One region of the Pseudomonas sp. REB1044 genome, then DNA from elsewhere that is predicted to be linked to it. Evidence: predicted binding sites of a transcription regulator. Region 1 holds the regulator's gene; each other region holds the start of a gene.

Region 1 (4,249 bases):
CATGTTCGCTGATCTCTACCACAATCCCGACAAGCGCGTAGGTTGACGATGCACGGCGCACGGAAGTCGACAGCGACCCTCCAAGTGGGCAAGTCCCACGCGAGACAAGGTAAATAACAGACATGGGTAGCATGCATCCCGTACAGGTGATCGCCGTCACCGGTGGCAAAGGTGGCGTCGGCAAGACCAACGTTTCAGTGAACCTGTCCCTGGCGCTGGCCGAGCTCGGCCGCCGGGTCATGTTGCTGGACGCCGACCTGGGTCTGGCCAACGTCGATGTGCTGCTGGGGCTCACGCCCAAACGCACCCTGGCCGACGTCATCGAGGGGCGCTGCGAGCTGCGCGATGTGCTCCTGCAGGGGCCGGGCGGTGTGCGCATCGTGCCTGCAGCCTCCGGCACCCAGAGCATGGTGCACCTGGCGCCGGCACAGCATGCCGGGCTGATTCAGGCGTTCAGCGAAATCGGCGACAACCTCGATGTGCTGGTGATCGACACCGCTGCGGGCATCGGTGACTCGGTGGTCAGCTTCGTGCGCGCCGCCCAGGAAGTGCTGCTGGTGGTGTGCGACGAGCCCACCTCGATCACCGACGCCTACGCCTTGATCAAGCTGCTCAACCGCGATTACGGCATGAACCGCTTCCGCGTCCTGGCCAACATGGCGCAGAGCCCACAGGAAGGGCGCAACCTGTTCGCCAAGCTGACCAAGGTCACCGACCGTTTCCTCGACGTTGCCTTGCAGTACGTCGGCGCCGTGCCTTACGACGAATGCGTGCGCAAGGCGGTACAGAAGCAGCGCGCGGTCTACGAGGCGTTTCCGCGCTCCAAGTGCGCCCTGGCGTTCAAGGCCATCGCGCAGAAGGTCGACAGCTGGCCGTTGCCGGCCAACCCGCGCGGCCACCTGGAATTCTTCGTCGAGCGCCTGGTGCAACCCACCAGCGCGGGACCGGTGCTATGAACGCGAGCGGCTTCAAGATGTACAGCAAAGCCTCCAAGGACGCCCAATACGAGCTGGTCGAGCGCTATGCGCCGCTGGTCAAGCGTATCGCCTACCATCTGCTGGCGCGCCTGCCGGCCAACGTGCAGGTTGAGGACCTGATCCAGGCCGGCATGATCGGTCTGCTGGAAGTGGCCAACAAATACGACGCCAGCAAGGGCGCGAGCTTCGAGACCTACGCCGGTATTCGCATCCGCGGTGCGATGCTCGATGAGGTGCGCAAGGGCGATTGGGCGCCGCGTTCGGTGCACCGCAACACGCGTATGGTCAGCGACGCGATTCGCTGCGTCGAAGCAAGAACCGGTCGTGACGCTAAAGATCACGAGGTTGCTGCCGAACTCCAATTGGGTCTCGACGATTATTACGGGATCCTGAACGATACCTTGGGCAGCCGTCTGTTCAGTTTCGACGACCTGCTGCAGGACGGTGAACACGAGGGGCTGCACGAGGATGGGGTCAGTGGTCAGGTCGAGCCGTCGCGCGATCTGGAAGACGAGCGCTTCCAGGCCGCGCTGACCGATGCGATCGCCAACCTGCCGGAGCGCGAGCGTCTGGTCCTGGCCCTGTACTACGACGAGGAACTGAACCTCAAGGAGATCGGGGAAGTGCTGGGGGTCAGTGAATCGCGCGTGAGCCAGTTGCACAGCCAGTGCGCGGCGCGTCTGCGCAGCCGCCTGGGAGAATGGCGGGCACGCTGAGCCCCGATTCGCTGCAGTCGTTGTCCGTGGTGCCGAATTGATTGAGCGCGCGCTTGTGAGACGAGCGCGTTTAAGACTGCTTGGAGGTCTAATTGAACAAAGACATGAAAATCCTCATCGTTGACGACTTCTCGACGATGCGGCGGATCATCAAGAACCTGTTGCGTGATCTGGGCTTCACCAACACCGAAGAGGCCGACGACGGCGTCACGGCGTTGCCGATGCTCGAAAGTGGCCACTACGACTTCCTGGTGACCGACTGGAACATGCCCGGCATGTCCGGCATCGATCTGCTGCGCAAGGTGCGCGCCCACGACCGGCTCAAGGGGATTCCCGTGCTGATGGTGACGGCCGAGGCCAAGCGCGAGCAGATCATCGAAGCGGCTCAGGCCGGGGTCAACGGCTATGTAGTCAAGCCATTCACCGCGCAGGTGCTCAAAGAAAAGATCGAGAAGATCTTCGAACGCGTCAACGGCTGAAGCATGTCTGGGGGCGCTATGGAATCAAAAAAAGATTCTTTGGGGGAGTTCGAGTCGACCCTGAAGAAGCATGCCGAACAACTGGTGCAGAGCCTTGAGCGCGGCCAGTTCGGCGAGGCGGTGCAGCTGATCCATCAGCTCAACCAGACCCGAGACCGTGGCTTGTATCAAGAGGTCGGCAAACTGACCCGTGAGCTGCACAGCGCCATCGTCAGCTTCCAGATCGACCCGCGCATGCCGCAGGCCGAGGAAGTGTCGCAGATCACCGACGCCACCGAACGGCTGTCCTACGTGGTCCGCCTGACCGAGAACGCGGCCAACCGCACCATGGACCTGGTCGAGGAGAGCACGCCCGTGCTCAACGACCTGTCGGCCGAGGCGCAGACGTTGTCGGCCGATTGGCAGCGCTTCATGCGTCGCGAAGTGCCGGCGACCGAGTTTCGCGAGTTGGTCAAACGCGTCGACGGTTTCCTGACGCACAGCGCCGAAGGCAACCGCAAGGTGGCCGGTCATCTCAACGACATTCTGCTCGCCCAGGACTACCAAGATCTGACCGGGCAGGTGATCAAGCGGGTCACCGCGTTGGTCGCCGAGGTCGAAAGCAATCTGCTCAAACTCGTGTTGATGGCCAGTCAAGTCGACCGCTTTGCCGGTATCGAACATGACCACGATCAATTGCGTGCTGAAAAAGATGAAGAAAAACATCCAGCCCGGGGTGAAGGTCCGCAGATTCATGCCGATAAGCGTGAAGACGTCGTGTCCGGTCAGGACGATGTCGACGATCTGCTATCCAGCCTGGGTTTTTAGGGAGCACGTTTAATGAGCTTCGGCGCCGATGAAGAAATCCTTCAGGATTTCCTGGTAGAAGCCGGCGAAATCCTCGAGCAACTGTCCGAGCAACTGGTCGAGCTGGAAAGCCGGCCCGATGATGCGGACCTGCTCAACGCCATATTTCGCGGTTTTCACACTGTAAAAGGGGGCGCCGGCTTCCTCCAGCTCAACGAGCTGGTGGAGTGCTGCCACATTGCCGAGAACGTCTTCGACATCCTGCGCAAGGGTGAGCGTCGGGTCGACGCCGAGTTGATGGATGTGGTGCTCGAAGCGCTGGACACGGTCAACAGCATGTTCGGCCAGGTCCGCGAGCGCAGCGAGATCACCCCCGCGACGCCGGAACTGCTGGCAGCGCTGGCACGCCTGGCCGAACCTGCCGGCGAGGACGTCGCCGCGCCCGCCGTGGTCCAAGCGCCGGCGGCGGTCGAACCGCCAGCGGCCAGCGAAGACATCACCGATACCGAGTTCGAACAGTTGCTCGACTCCCTGGATGCGGTCAAGGCCCAGGCCGAAGCGGCCGAGCAGGCGCCGGTCGAGGCGGCCTCCGGCAACGCCGACGAAATCACCGACGCCGAATTCGAGTCGCTGCTCGATCAGTTGCATGGCAAGGGCCAGTTCTCGCCGGACGTGGCCGAGAGCGAAACGCCTGCGGCAGTATCGCCGGCCAGCGACGAAATCACCGACAGCGAATTCGAGGCCCTGCTCGACCAATTGCACGGCAAGGGTACCTTCGCCGCCGATGGGCTGCCCAAGGCTGAAGCCGCCGCCGGCGCTCCCACCGCCGAGCCTGCCGGCGAGCACATCACCGACCACGAATTCGAAGCGCTGCTGGACCAGTTGCACGGCAAAGGCAAGTTCAGCGGTGATGCCGTAGCTGCCGAGGCACCTGCTGCTGCTACAGCTGTGGCACCAACGCCTGCGGCCAAGGCTGAAAGCAAGCCGGTGGCCAAGCCTGCACCGGCCGCTGCCGGCAAGCCCGCCGCAGCGGCCGGCGCCGCCCCGGCACGCGCTGCGGCGCCGGCTGCGGACAAGCATGGCGCCAGCGAAGCGGAAACCACGGTGCGCGTCGACACGGCACGCCTGGACGAGATCATGAACATGGTCGGCGAATTGGTGCTGGTGCGTAACCGCTTGGTGCGCCTGGGCCTGAACAGCGGCGACGAGGCCATGTCCAAGGCCGTGTCAAACCTCGACGTGGTCACCGCCGACCTGCAGACCGCGGTCATGAAGACGCGCATGCAGCCGA
Region 2 (4,249 bases), 1.7 Mb from region 1:
CTCGTCGTAGATCTGCTGGATATGCCGGTTGATCTCCTCGGCCACGCTGTGCTGCTCCTCGGCTGCGGCGGAAATCTGCAGGTTCTGGTCGCGGATCTCGTTGACCGACAATTGGATGCCCTCGAAGCTGTCGCGCGCGCTTTCGATCGATGACACGCTGGCGCGCGACAGGTCCAGGCAACTGTCCATCTTCTGCGACACTTCTTGAGTCTTGTTGCCCAGCGCGTTGAGCAACTGATCGATTTCACCCGTGGAGTCGGCGGTGCGTTTGGCCAGTGCCCGCACTTCGTCGGCGACCACCGCGAAGCCACGGCCCTGATCGCCAGCGCGGGCGGCCTCGATCGCTGCGTTCAACGCCAGCAGGTTGGTCTGTTCGGCGATGGCGCGGATGGTGCCGAGAATCTGGTTGATGTTGCGGCTGCCTTCTTCGAGTTCGACCATCGCCTGCGACGATTCGCTCAGGCGCGTGCCCAGGCGGTTGACGTTGTCGGTGGTCTGTTCGATCTGCTGCTTGCCCTCGGCCACCCGACGATGTCCGTTCTCTGCAGCGCCCGCCGCACTGCTGCACGAGCGGGCCACTTCGTTGGCGGTGGCGACCATTTCGTTGAAGGCGGTGGAGACCAGTTCCACGGCTTCGCGCTGGCGACCGGCGGCTTCATTCATGCTGCCGGCCAGCTCGCTGTTGGCGCGAGAGGCTTCATGCAAGTTACCGGACGCGGCGCCGATATGCTGGATCAGCTGGCGGATCGCGGCGAGGAACTTGTTGAACCAGCCGGCCAACTCGGCGGTTTCGTCCTTGCCTTGCACCACCAGGTCGCGGCGCAGGTCGCCCTCACCTTGGGCTATTTGCTGCAGGCCGGTACTCACTTGGCCGATGGGTTTGACGATGACTCGCGAGAACGCAGCGGCGATCAATGCGAAGACCAGCGCCAATACCAGCACGATGACGATCGTGAGGTAGGTCATGGAGGTGGCGGCGCCCATCACTTCGCTATATTCGATCAGGCCGACGAAGCGCCAGCCGAGCACCGGCGAGGTCCAGACGTTGGCCATGTAGCGCACCCCGTCGATCACCACCTCGGTCGAGCCCTGATCGGTGGCCGCCAGTTGCGCATAAGGTGCACCGAGGTCCTTGAGCTGCTTGAAACCGTGGCTGGCATCGCGCGGATCGACCAGCACCGTACCGTTCTCGATCAGCATCACATAGCCGCTGTCGCCCAGCTTGATGCTCTTGATCAGCTCGGTGAGATTCTTCAGTGACACGCTGACCACGAACACGCCCTTAGGCTTGCCGGCAGCGTCGTTGAGGGTGCGGGCCGTGCCGACCAGGGCGACGTCATCTTTGTCGTAGTAGTACGCCGCCGTGCGCACGGTTTTGCCCGGTGCAGCCATGGCGGCCTTGTACCAGGGGCGGGTACGTGGGTCATAGCTGGCGAGCTTGGGGTCGTCTGGCCATTTGGCGTAGGTGCCGTCTTCCAGGCCGATGGAGAGGATCGCGGCGGCCGGATGGGTGGTGCCGTAGCGGGAGAAGGCGTCGATGACCTGTTGAGCGGAGGCGAGGAGTGGGCGGCTGGCGGCGTCGGCCGCGGTGTAGTCCTTCAGGGTGCTGACCGAGGTGTAGAAGGGGTCGGTCGCCATCTGCTCGACGTTCTGCAGGGTCCCGTCGAAGAACTGGCGCATGTTGCCGTCGATCTGACGAATCTCACGGGTGCTGCCATCGATGAACTGATCGACGGCCTCGGTGCGAATGTTCAGCACGGAGATGGCGCCGACCAAGGCCACCGGGATAAATGCCACCAGAACGAACGCAATCACCAGCTTATTTTTTATCTTCATCAGGACGAACCATTCGTGGGAAAACACGCAGGGCGTGGCCCGCCGTAAAACTGGCCACAGGCTATCTACCCTGTTTCGGCGCGTACCTGGCAAAGCTTTAGGGGTATTTCGTGTACAAAAATGTCCTCGATTGTTCTGAGAGCGTTTCCGGCCCGCCAGAAATGAAAAACCCGGCGCGGGCGCCGGGTGTAAGCAATTCGGTGAGGCTCAAGCCTGGCGGATCTTTTCCACTCGGCTTTCCTCCAGCTCCTTGCAGGCCTTCTGGATCATCTGCTCGGTGATCGGAATTTCGCGGCCTTGGGCATCGATGATCGAGCCGCACACCTGATGTTGAGTGTGCTGGGCGTTCTTAACGGTGTCGCTGCTATGTTGCAAGCTCATTTCCTGTCTCCTCTTCAGGTTGCAAGCTCAGACTAAACGCTCGCCGTGACTGACCTGTGACAGTTCCCTCGGTATCACGACACGTACAGTCCAACAGAAAGCATGAGAAAGCTCCAGTGCCCCATTTAGATCGATGAGCTATAGGCACTGTGCTCACTCGGCATGCGATCGCGCTGACCCTTCGAGAGTTCCAACAGGATGAACAAGCGGTGTTTCATGCTTTCCACAGGCAACAAAAAACCCGCACGAGGCGGGCTTTTCGAAGGATTTGGTCGGAGAGACAGGATTCGAACCTGCGGCCTTCTCGTCCCGAACGAGACGCGCTACCTGGCTGCGCTACACTCCGATGGGCAAAATCCTACTGCATCGCATTTTTCAACGCAAGCCCTTGTTGTGTAAAGGGCCTTTGCCTCAAACACGGCGCGAATCAGAGCTCTTTGACAGTCCGCACCTGGTCTTTGTTGATGCGTGCACGCTTGCCGTCGAGCTGCTCGAATTCGTAGAAGCCGGAGTCTTCGTCGTAGGAAGGTTTGTCCACGGCTTGAATCTCGCGGCCATCGTTCAGCGTGATGACGGTGGGCGATGCGCAACCGGCGACGGCAGCCAGGCCCAGGGCAAGCAGGAAGGCGGGGAGGGTCCGTTGGATCATCGTGTGTCTCCATTTCGATGGTGCATGATGTGCCTCTGACGCTACCTGAGCATGCAAAGTTCCTCGTGGCGTGCAGTGCAAGGACAATCGCGTGGATACCGATCCAGGACGGAGGCGGCCTTGTGCTATAACGGGCGCTTTACTTCCCGCATGACGGATTCCCATGAAAGCCAAGGCAGATACTCCCTTCGTGCCGCTGAACATCGCTGTGCTGACGGTCAGTGACACCCGTGCGTTCGACACCGACACTTCTGGCCAACTGTTCGTCGACCGGCTCACCGCTGCCGGGCACCGGCTGGCTGAGCGCGTGCTGCTCAAGGACGACCTGTACAAGATTCGCGCCCAGGTCGCCACCTGGATTGCCGATGACCTTGTGCAGGTCGTACTGATCACCGGCGGAACCGGCTTCACCGGTCGCGACAGTACCCCGGAAGCCGTCGCGTGCCTGCTGGACAAGCAGGTCGATGGCTTCGGCGAGCTGTTCCGCCAGATATCGGTGCCGGATATCGGCACGTCCACCGTGCAGTCCCGTGCGCTGGCAGGTTTGGCCAACGGTACCCTGGTGTGCTGCCTGCCCGGTTCGACCAACGCGGTGCGTACGGGTTGGGACGGCATTCTCGCCGAGCAACTCGACGCACGTCATCGTCCGTGCAATTTCGTCGCTCACTTGAAGCAGGCACCGGCCTGTGAAAGTCGTGGCTGAGGCGGCTGCTAGCCGGCCCTTGATGCCGGTGGAGCAGGCCTTGGAGCGCCTGCTGGCGCTGGCCGAGGCGGCGCCTATCGAGGACGTCGAGGAGGTCGCCCTGGGCGATGCCGAGGGGCGCGTGCTGGCCCAGGCGCTGGTTGCCAACCTCGACTTGCCGCCTTGGCCGAACAGCGCCATGGACGGCTACGCCGTGCGCCTGGAGGACCTGCACGATCAGCCTCTGGCGGTCAGCCAACGCATCTTCGCCGGCCATGCGCCGGCGGCTTTGCAAGCGGGCACCTGTGCGCGGATCTTCACCGGGGCACCGCTGCCCGAAGGCGCCGACTGCGTAGAGATGCAGGAAAACACCGAGGTGCTCGCAGACGGCCGGGTGCGTTTCCTGCACCCGCTTACCGCCCAGCAGAACGTGCGGCCCCAAGGTCAGGAAACCCGTGCCGGCGAACAGATCATGGCCGCGGGCACCCGTTTGGGGCCGATCGAGCTGGGTCTGGCTGCGACCCTGGGGCATGCCACGGTTCAGGTGCGTCGACGCCCGCGCGTCGCGGTGTTGTCGACCGGCGACGAACTGGTCGAGCCCGGACTGCCCCTGGGGCCCGGACAGATCTATAACAGCAATCGTAGACTGCTGGTCGGTTGGTTGCAGCGCATGGGCTGCCAAGTGATCGACGCCGGGATCC
Region 3 (4,249 bases), 2.3 Mb from region 1:
GCCGGGTATCCGCGAATTCGGCCTGGCGCACGTCAGCCGCGACGATGTGGAAGCGGGCTTCATCGAGTTTCGCGACCTGCTGGGCAACTGCCGCTTCCGCGACTGCAAGCATGACCGCGAGCCGGGCTGCGCGTTGCTCAAGGCGCTGGAAGAGGGTCGTGTTTCAGCGCAGCGCATGCACAGCTATCGCTCGATCGTGGCCAGCCTGACCCAAGACACCTACTGACAGCCACGGCCCTTGCAGGGCCGTGGCAGCGCGTCAGTTTTCCTTGCTGTCGTCCATCTTCAAGGTGCCGTTCTCGAAGATGTTCAGCTTCTGGCGCAGCTCGCGCGGTTGCATCGGCTGCGCCGGCTCGGTGGTGGGCGCCGCCGCAGCGCCGGGTGCCGCAGGCGCGGCGTTGGCGGGCGGCGTGGTCGGGCTGGCCGGCGCATCGGGCTGGCTCTGCTCGCCTTCGATGTCGCGCTGGGCCTTCTTGGTCAGCACGATGATGTCGATGCGGCGGTTGACCGGGTTCTGCGGATGCTCGCGGTCGAACAGCGACGACGAAGCATAGCCCACCACCCGCGCCACCTGATCGTCCGGGTAACCACCCGCTATCAGCGCACGACGCGCGGCGTTGGCGCGGTTGGCCGACAGCTCCCAGTTGCCGAAGTCGCCGGTGCCGGCGTATGGCTTGGCATCGGTGTGGCCGCTGACGCTGATCTTGTTCGGCACCGCCTTGATGGTGTCGGCCATGGCCAGCAGGATGTCCTCGAAGTAGGGCTTGAGGCGCGCACTGCCCAAGTCGAACATCGGCCGGTTCTCGGCGTCCATGATCTGGATACGCAGGCCGTCCTGAGTGATTTCGAACAGGATCTGATCCTTGAACTTCTGCAGTTGCGGGTTTTCTTCGACCTTGTTCTGCAGTTCCTGCAGCAGCAGTTGCAGACGCTCCTGCTCGACCTGCTCGGCCATGGTCTCGACCTTGTCCTTGTCCAGTTGCAGGCTGGTGTCAGGCGTGGGCTCGGACTTCTCTTCCGGGTTGATGGTCTTTTCCGGCGCCAGTTGCGGCGAGCCACCCAGGTCGATGACGTAAGGCGTACCGCTCTCGGAAAAGCCGATCGGATCCTTGAAGTAACCGGCGATAGCGATCTTCTGCTCAGGGGTGGCCGTGGACAGCAGCCACAGCACGAGGAAGAACGCCATCATTGCCGTGGCGAAGTCGGCGAAGGCGATCTTCCAGGCACCGCCATGATGGCCGGCGCCGTAGCGCTTGATGCGCTTGACGATGATGGGCTGGTTGTTCTCCATGACTCAGCGACCGCGCACCGCTTGTTCCAGCTCGGCGAAGCTCGGGCGATGCTTCGGATACAGCACCTTGCGCCCGAACTCGACCGCCAGCGACGGCGGCATGCCGGAGGCCGAGGCCACCAGCGAGGCCTTGATCGCCTCGTAGACGTTCAGCTCTTCCTTGGCGTCGTGCTGCAGGCAGTTGGCCAGCGGGCCGAAGAAGCCATAAGCCGCCAGGATACCGAAGAAGGTACCGACCAGCGCCGCGCCCACGTGCATGCCGATCGCCTTCTGGTCGCCCTCGCCGAGCGAGGCCATGGTCACCACGATGCCCAGTACCGCCGCGACGATACCGAAGCCGGGCATGCCGTCGGCCACGCCAGTCACCGCGTGCGACGGGTGCTCGAGCTCTTCCTTCATGCTCAGCAGTTCCATGTCGAACAGGCCCTCGAGCTCGTGGGGTGCCATGTTGCCGGTGGACATGATACGCAGGTAGTCGCAGATGAACGCCGTCATGCGCTCGTCGCCGAGCACTGCCGGGTACTTGGCGAAGATCGGGCTGGCGGCGGCATCTTCAATGTCGCCCTCGATGGCCATCATGCCCTCGCGGCGGCTCTTGTTGAGAATCTCGTAGATCAGGCCCAGCACTTCCAGGTAGAAAGTGTGGGTGAAGCGGCTGCCGAACATCTTCAGCGACTTCTTGATCACGTGCAGGGTCATGTAGCCCGGGTTGGCCTGCAGGAAGGCACCAAAGGCTGCACCACCGATGATCAGCACTTCGAATGGCTGGATCAGCGCCGCGATCTTGCCGTGGGATAGGACGTACCCGCCGAGAACGCTCGCGAATACGACGATGATGCCGATAATTTTAGCCATAGATTGGAAGCACTTGCTGTCGTGGTCAGGTTCAGGGGCGGGAGCTTTGAAACTCTGCTTCTACTTATCGGCAGAACTGCGCCAGACTATAGCCACATAATGCGAAAAGCCAGTTCGGACTGATGTCAAAATGCCAATCGAAACCAAGCTGCCAGCGCAGGTCCCCTCCTCTCTCGAGGGCTGGGTAAAGCTACTCGACGGTATCCGTGTGCCGGTGCCCAAGGAGAGTCATGACCGCGTCCTGGCCGCGGTCAACGACAACCGCCGCTCGCTGCGCGACATCGCCGAACTGATGCAGGACAGCCCGTCGCTGGTGCTGTGCGTCATGCGCGAGGCCAACCATCCGGCCAACGCCAGCATGGCCGAGCCGGCCGAAAGCCTGGAGATCGCCCTCAACCGCCTGGGTCTTTCACGCATCCTGCAACTCATGGGGCGTCTGCCGGCGGTGCCGGCCGACGACATCCCGCCGGTGCTGCGCCAGTTCCTGCTGATCAGCCAGCATGCCACGCAACAGGCCAACGGCCTGTTCGCCAGTCGCCTGGCACGGCTGTGGCAGGAAATCCACTGGGGCAGCCTGCTGTTCCTCTCGCCGCTGTGGCCCCTGGCGTTGGCCTACCCCAAGCTGCTCGACGCCTGGGAACTGCGGGTGATCCACAAGGGCGAGGACGCCGCCGAGGTGGAGCATGCGTTGTTCGGCGTGCGCATCATGGAACTGTGCCGGGCCGTCGCCCTGCACTGGCGCCTGCCGGAATGGGTCACCCAGGGCTATCGCCTGCTGCTCGAAGAGCGCGAGCAACTGGCCCAGGTGCTGAATATCGCGCGCGATCCCGATGCACTGAACCAACAGCATCGCCTGGACGACGAAAGCGGTCTGCGCCGCTGGTTCAACCAGCCGGCCAATACCGTGCTGCTGGCCAACGGGCTGGCGCTGTCGGCGCAGGTCGGCTGGGACAACCCGCACCTGCTGCGCTGGCAACTGCTTACCGCGCTGTATTTGCAAACCACCCTGGACGACGTCCAGCAGCAGGTCCACCAGCAGGCGGCCGCCAGCGCCCGCCATCACGCCCGGCATGCGTTGTTCCATCCGGCCGAAGCGCTGATCTGGCCTTGGGAGCAACGCCGACCGCACCCGGACATGCTCACCGCGCCGCCGCCCCTGCGCAGGACCTGGAACGCTGGCGTGCCCTGTGCGGCGAGCTGCTCACCCAGCCCAGTCCGTTCAGCAACAGCATGCACCTGGCCACCCTGGCACGTGATGCCTTGCTGGCCTGCGGCATGCAGCGGGTGCTACTGCTGATGCTGGACAAGCCCAACGACTGCCTGCGCGTGCAGCAAAGCGCCGGCCTGCCGCGTGAAGCGGCGGCGCTCAAGATCGACCTGAACGCAAGCACCCTGCTGCAAAAACTGCTGAGCAAGGCCTCGCAACTGCGCCTGACGCCGGAAAACCACGCCCGCTTCGCGCCCCTGCTGCCCACCACACTGCGCGCCCTGTTCCCCAGCGAACACGTGCTGCTGCGCTCGCTGGCGTTGAATGAGCAGGCGCTGATGCTGGTGATCGCCGACCAGGGCGGCAAGCCGCTGGCCGATGTTGGCGTGCAGGCGTTCGGCAAAACCGCGCAATGTATCGAGCGCGCACTGGCCAGCTTCGCCAACCGCAATGGCTGAGCCGTGCGCTACAATCGCCCCTTTCTCGCCCCCGGAGACCGTGGATGACTGATTTTTCCGGCTTGCCTCTGGTGATCGAAGCCGACGACCTGCTGCCGCGCCTGCAATCGCCCGAGCTGATCCTGGTCGATCTGAGCAGCGCCAATCGCTACGGCAGCGGCCACATTCCCGGCGCGCGCCTGGTCGACGGCAAGCGCACCCAGCTCGGCCAACCGCCTGCGCCCGGCCTGTTGCCAGCGCTGGGCGATCTGGAAAAGCTGTTCAGCGAACTGGGTCATCGCGACGATGCGGTGTACGTGGTGTACGACGACGAAGGCGGCGGCTGGTCCGGGCGCTTCATCTGGCTGCTCGACGTGATCGGGCACAAGGCCTACCACTACCTCAATGGCGGGATCCAGGCCTGGCCTGCCGATCAACTGTCCACCGAGGTGCCGCCCG
Region 4 (4,249 bases), 2.0 Mb from region 1:
GTGGCCTTCAAAGGCCCGCACATCAACCACCTGACGCCGCGCACCCTGGACATCGACGCCATCCAGGTAGGCATGCCGGCCAAAGGCATCGCGCCCAAGGCCGTGGTCGAAGGCCCACCCACTCGACGCCATCCGATCCTGCTGCGCCAGACCAGCTTCAAAGCGCTGCAGGAAACGGTCGCCTTCAGCGATGCCCAAGGCAGTCACACCGCACGCTTCGGCGAGATCGAACAGCGCGGCGCGGCGCTCACGGCCAAGGGCCGCAGGCTCTACGACCGCCTGCTCGACGCCACCCGCGCGGCCCTGGGCGGCGTGCCCGCCGAGGCCAATGCCGAGCGCTATCGAACGCTGCTGGCCAGCCACTTCGCCGAGTTCCCCGATGACCTGGCGCAGATGCGCGAACAGGGCCTGGCCTATTTCCGCTACTTCGCCACCGAAAAAGGCCTGGCCGAACGTACCCGCCAGGATCGCCCTGACACGCTGCAAGGTCTGATCGATGCCGGGCACGTGCATTTCGAAGCGCTGGTCTACGAAGACTTCCTGCCGGTCAGCGCCGCCGGGATCTTCCAGTCGAACCTGGGCGACGACGCACAGGCCCACTACGGCAGCAACGCCAACCGCGAGGCCTTCGAGGCCGCGCTGGGCCTTGCGGTGCTGGACGAGTTGGCCCTGTATGCGCAGGCCGAACAGCGTTCGCTGCAGGCCTGCGCCCAGGCCCTGGGCGTGACCCTGGCCTAGCCGCCCTTACCCGGCGACGCGAAAGCGGTCCACTTCCTGGCGCAACTGCTCGGCCAGCCCTTCCAGCTCCCGGGCCGTCGCCGCCAGCTCGTTGGCCACGTCATGCTGCTCACTGTTGGCCTGGGCGATGCTCTGCAGGTTGCGGCTGAGCAGGTTGGCGGTGCTGCTCTGCTCCTGGGTTGCCGTGCTGATCACGGTGAACTGCTCGCCCGCCGCACGGCTCTGCTCGTCGATGCGGGCCAGCGCCTGGGCCACCTTGTCGTTGCGCTCCAGGCCATCCTGCATCAACCGATTGCCCTGCTCCAGGGTGCTGATCGCCTGACCCGTCTGCTGCTGGATGCTGGCGATCATGGTGGAAATTTCCTCGGTGGCTTGGCGGGTCCGCGCCGCCAAGCCACGCACCTCATCGGCCACCACGGCGAAGCCGCGGCCTTGCTCGCCAGCGCGCGCCGCTTCGATGGCGGCGTTGAGCGCCAGCAAGTTGGTCTGCTCGGCGATCGCGGTGATCACCCCGACGATGCCGCCAATTTCCTGCGAACGCGCCCCCAGGCTGTCCATCACCGTCGCCGTGCCGCCCAGCGCTTCGGCGATCTGCCGCAGCGAGGCGGACGCCTGGTCCATGGCCGAACGCCCGATACGGGTCTGCTGGGCGTTGTCCTGGGCCATGCGCTCGGTGCCCGCCATGTTCTCGGCAATGTTCATCGACGTGGCGCTGAATTCCTCCACGGCACCCGCCATGCTGGTGATTTCGCCGGACTGCTGCTCCATGCCCTCGCACGCCCCGGACGACAACCCGGCCAACGACTGCGAGCGGGCACTGACCTGTTCGGAGGCGCTGCGAATGTGCGTGACCATGGTCGCCAGGGCGTCGGCCATCTGGTTGAAGCTGCGCGCCAACTGACCGATCTCGTCCTCGCTGGTCAGCGTCAGCCGCGCACTGAGGTCGCCTGCGCCCAACGCCTGGGCCTGGCGCACCAGGTCGTCCAGCGGACGCAGCTTGCGCCGCAGCAGCCACAAGGTGGCGAGCACCGCCAGCAGCATGGCCAGCAGACTGCCAATCGCCAGGCGCAAACCGACACTCCAGGTCACTTCGCGGATTTCCGCCTCGGGCATGCTCGCCACCACGGTCCACGGGCCTTCGGCGAACGGCTGCACCACGCTGAAGAAACGCTGGTCACCGCTGTTCCAGAACTGCGCGTGCGCCCCCAGGCCCTTGATGGCCGTCGCCGCAGCCTGGGTATCGGCCACCCCCGCCGGCGGCACCAGCCACTGACCTTGGTTGTCGAGCAGCGCCAGCGAACCGGTCTGGCCGATGCGGAAGCGCTTGAGGTTGGTGAACTGGGCGTTTTGCGCATCGGTGTAGTCGAAGCCGACGAACATCACGGCGATCACCCGACCGCTGGTGTCGCTGACCGGCACGTAGCGGGTCATGTAGTTGCGCTCGAACAGCACGGCGCGGCCCACGTACATCTGCCCGGCCAGCAGCCGCGCATAGGCCGGGTGCGCGCGGTCGAGCTGGGTGCCGATGGCACGGCTGCCGTCCTGCTTCTTGAGGTTGGTGGCGATGCGCACGAAGTCGTCGCCACTGCGCACGAACAGCGTGGCGATACCGGCAGTCATCTGCTGGAATTCATCGACGATGCTCAGGTCGTTGTTGAGCAGGTGATCGCCCAGGTACAGCGCTGGGGTGGCGACACCGGCGACCTGTACGCTCTGGCCGTCCTGAATCCTCAGGCCAGAGGCGAAGCGGCGTTCGAACAGCCCGCTCAGGCGCTGGGTGTTGTCCTTGAGCGAGCCGTGGAAGGTGTCGAGCTGATCGGCGAGCAGCCGCGCTTCGCTACCTAAGTGCTGCTGGCGGGTGGCGAGGTTGGCGTCGTCGAGCGAGCGCAGGGCGAACAGGGTACTGCCGGTGATCACCAACGCCAGCACGATGGCGAGGGCGATACCGAGTTGCGAGGCGATCCGGGCACGGGGTCGAGGCATGGCGAAGCTCCTGGCAAGGGGCCGGGATCGTCCTGATCACGCTGACCACCCGCTTTTATTATCGACGGGAACGGGCGTCCTCTTCCGGGACGCTGGTGCCAATGGATCGGCGTCGCCGATGAATACTTGAGTGTCGGACGCGGGAATACGCAAACGTTTTGCGTCGGTTTTTTTCGGCAACTGGCGGCGAATAGCGCGCAGCGATGCACCGGTCAAGCCGGCGCTTTCACGGCGCAGGCGCTGCTTTCCAGCCACCGCCCAACGCCAGGAACACGCTGACCTGCCCCATCGCTACCTGACTGTTGGCCGCAGCCAACTGGCCACGCACATCGGTGTACGCGCGGGTGGCCTGCAAATCGGCCAGAAACGACTCGCGCCCGGCTTGGTAACGGCGGTGAGTCTGGTCGGCGGCGTCCTTGGCCGAGCGTTCGGCATCGGCCAGCGCGTCGCGTCGTTCGAGCAAGGCGCTGTATTGCGCCAGCCGCGTCTGGGTTTCGCGCAGGGCGTCGAGCACCACACCGTCGAAGTGCGCCAGCGCGGCCTGGGTCGACGCCTCGGCCTCGCGGATGCGCGCACGCGTACCGTTGGTGGGCAGCGTCCAACTGATCTGCGGGCCGAAGCCCCAGCGATTGGTGGAAGGCTCGCCCAGGTTGTCGATGATGCCGAGGGTGCCGATCTGCGCGCCGAAGCTGATGTTCGGGTACAGCGCGCCGGTCGCCACACCGATGTTCGCCGTGGCTGCTGCCAACTGCCGCTCGGCCTGGCGCACGTCGGGCCGACGCTTGAGCAGTGCGGCGCCGTCGCCCACCGGAATCAGTTGCGCCAGGTGAGGCAGTTCGGCGCACTCGGCGGTGCCAGCGGGCAACTGGCCGACCGGCACGGCCAGCAGTGCCGCCAGGGTATACAGGCCCGCTTCGCGCTCGGCCTGGAAGCGCGGCAACTCGGCGCGCAACGATTTGAATTGGGTCTGCGAACGGGTGACCAGGGTCTCGTCGCCGCGCCCGGCATCGCGCAGGCGCTGATTAAGCTGCACGCCCTGCTGTTGCAGGTCCAGCGATTGCCGGGCGATGTGGTACTCCTCATTGGCCGAGCACACCTGGGTGTAGGCCTTGACCACGTCGGCCACCACCGTGATGCGCGCGGTGTCGGCGGCGGCCTGGACGGCATCGGCATTGGCCTTGGCCGCCTCGGTGCCACGCTTGAGCGTGCCCCACAGGTCGAACTGGTACGAGGCGCTGATGATCGCTTCGCCGATATTGGCCACCGGCACTTTATTGGGCTGCAGAAAGGCTTCGCCAGACTCTTGCAGGCGCTGGGCACCGGCTTTGGCACCCGCGCCAAAACCGCCCTGCGACTCAGCCACTTTCACTTGGGCACGGGCCTTGGCGATGTTCGCCGCCGCCACGCGCAATTGACTGTTGGCCGCCAACGCCTGGCGCACCAGCGCGTTGAGCCGTGGATCCTGATACAACTGCCACCAATCGTCCGGCACCGGCGCCGACACCACGCTGCTGGCATCCTCGCGCAA

What was found. The regulator FliA, encoded in region 1, starts transcription of late flagellar genes. The targets are predictions, from matches to a motif close to CTAAAGTTTNNNNNNNNNNNGCCGNTAA.
Region 2: a site for FliA is predicted at 1,909-1,936, ahead of GKC70_RS16025 (methyl-accepting chemotaxis protein). Genes of this name have one in related genera too.
Region 3: a site for FliA is predicted at 2,211-2,238, ahead of motA (flagellar motor stator protein MotA). Genes of this name have one in related genera too.
Region 4: a site for FliA is predicted at 2,825-2,852, ahead of GKC70_RS22865 (methyl-accepting chemotaxis protein). Genes of this name have one in related genera too.

What each region holds. Positions count from the first base shown of each region.
Region 1 covers NZ_CP046139.1:1,784,626-1,788,874, forward strand. The annotation lists gene flhF (flagellar biosynthesis protein FlhF) at 1-46, shown strand, start outside; gene fleN (MinD/ParA family protein) at 114-956, shown strand; gene fliA (RNA polymerase sigma factor FliA) at 953-1,693, shown strand; gene GKC70_RS08490 (chemotaxis response regulator CheY) at 1,798-2,172, shown strand; gene GKC70_RS08495 (protein phosphatase CheZ) at 2,191-2,979, shown strand; gene GKC70_RS08500 (chemotaxis protein CheA) at 2,992-4,249, shown strand, end outside.
Region 2 covers NZ_CP046139.1:3,480,981-3,485,229, reverse strand. The annotation lists gene GKC70_RS16025 (methyl-accepting chemotaxis protein) at 1-1,836, opposite strand, end outside; gene GKC70_RS16020 (PA1571 family protein) at 2,044-2,217, opposite strand; tRNA gene GKC70_RS16015 (tRNA-Pro) at 2,487-2,563, opposite strand; gene GKC70_RS16010 (YgdI/YgdR family lipoprotein) at 2,645-2,866, opposite strand; gene moaB (molybdenum cofactor biosynthesis protein B) at 3,030-3,569, shown strand; gene glp (gephyrin-like molybdotransferase Glp) at 3,553-4,249, shown strand, end outside.
Region 3 covers NZ_CP046139.1:4,691,392-4,695,640, forward strand. The annotation lists partial or broken gene rsgA (small ribosomal subunit biogenesis GTPase RsgA) at 1-226, shown strand, start outside; gene motB (flagellar motor protein MotB) at 260-1,291, opposite strand; gene motA (flagellar motor stator protein MotA) at 1,295-2,146, opposite strand; partial or broken gene GKC70_RS21355 (HDOD domain-containing protein) at 2,277-3,811, shown strand; gene GKC70_RS21360 (rhodanese-like domain-containing protein) at 3,856-4,249, shown strand, end outside.
Region 4 covers NZ_CP046139.1:5,058,078-5,062,326, forward strand. The annotation lists gene GKC70_RS22860 (VOC family protein) at 1-738, shown strand, start outside; gene GKC70_RS22865 (methyl-accepting chemotaxis protein) at 745-2,721, opposite strand; gene GKC70_RS22870 (TolC family protein) at 2,948-4,249, opposite strand, start outside.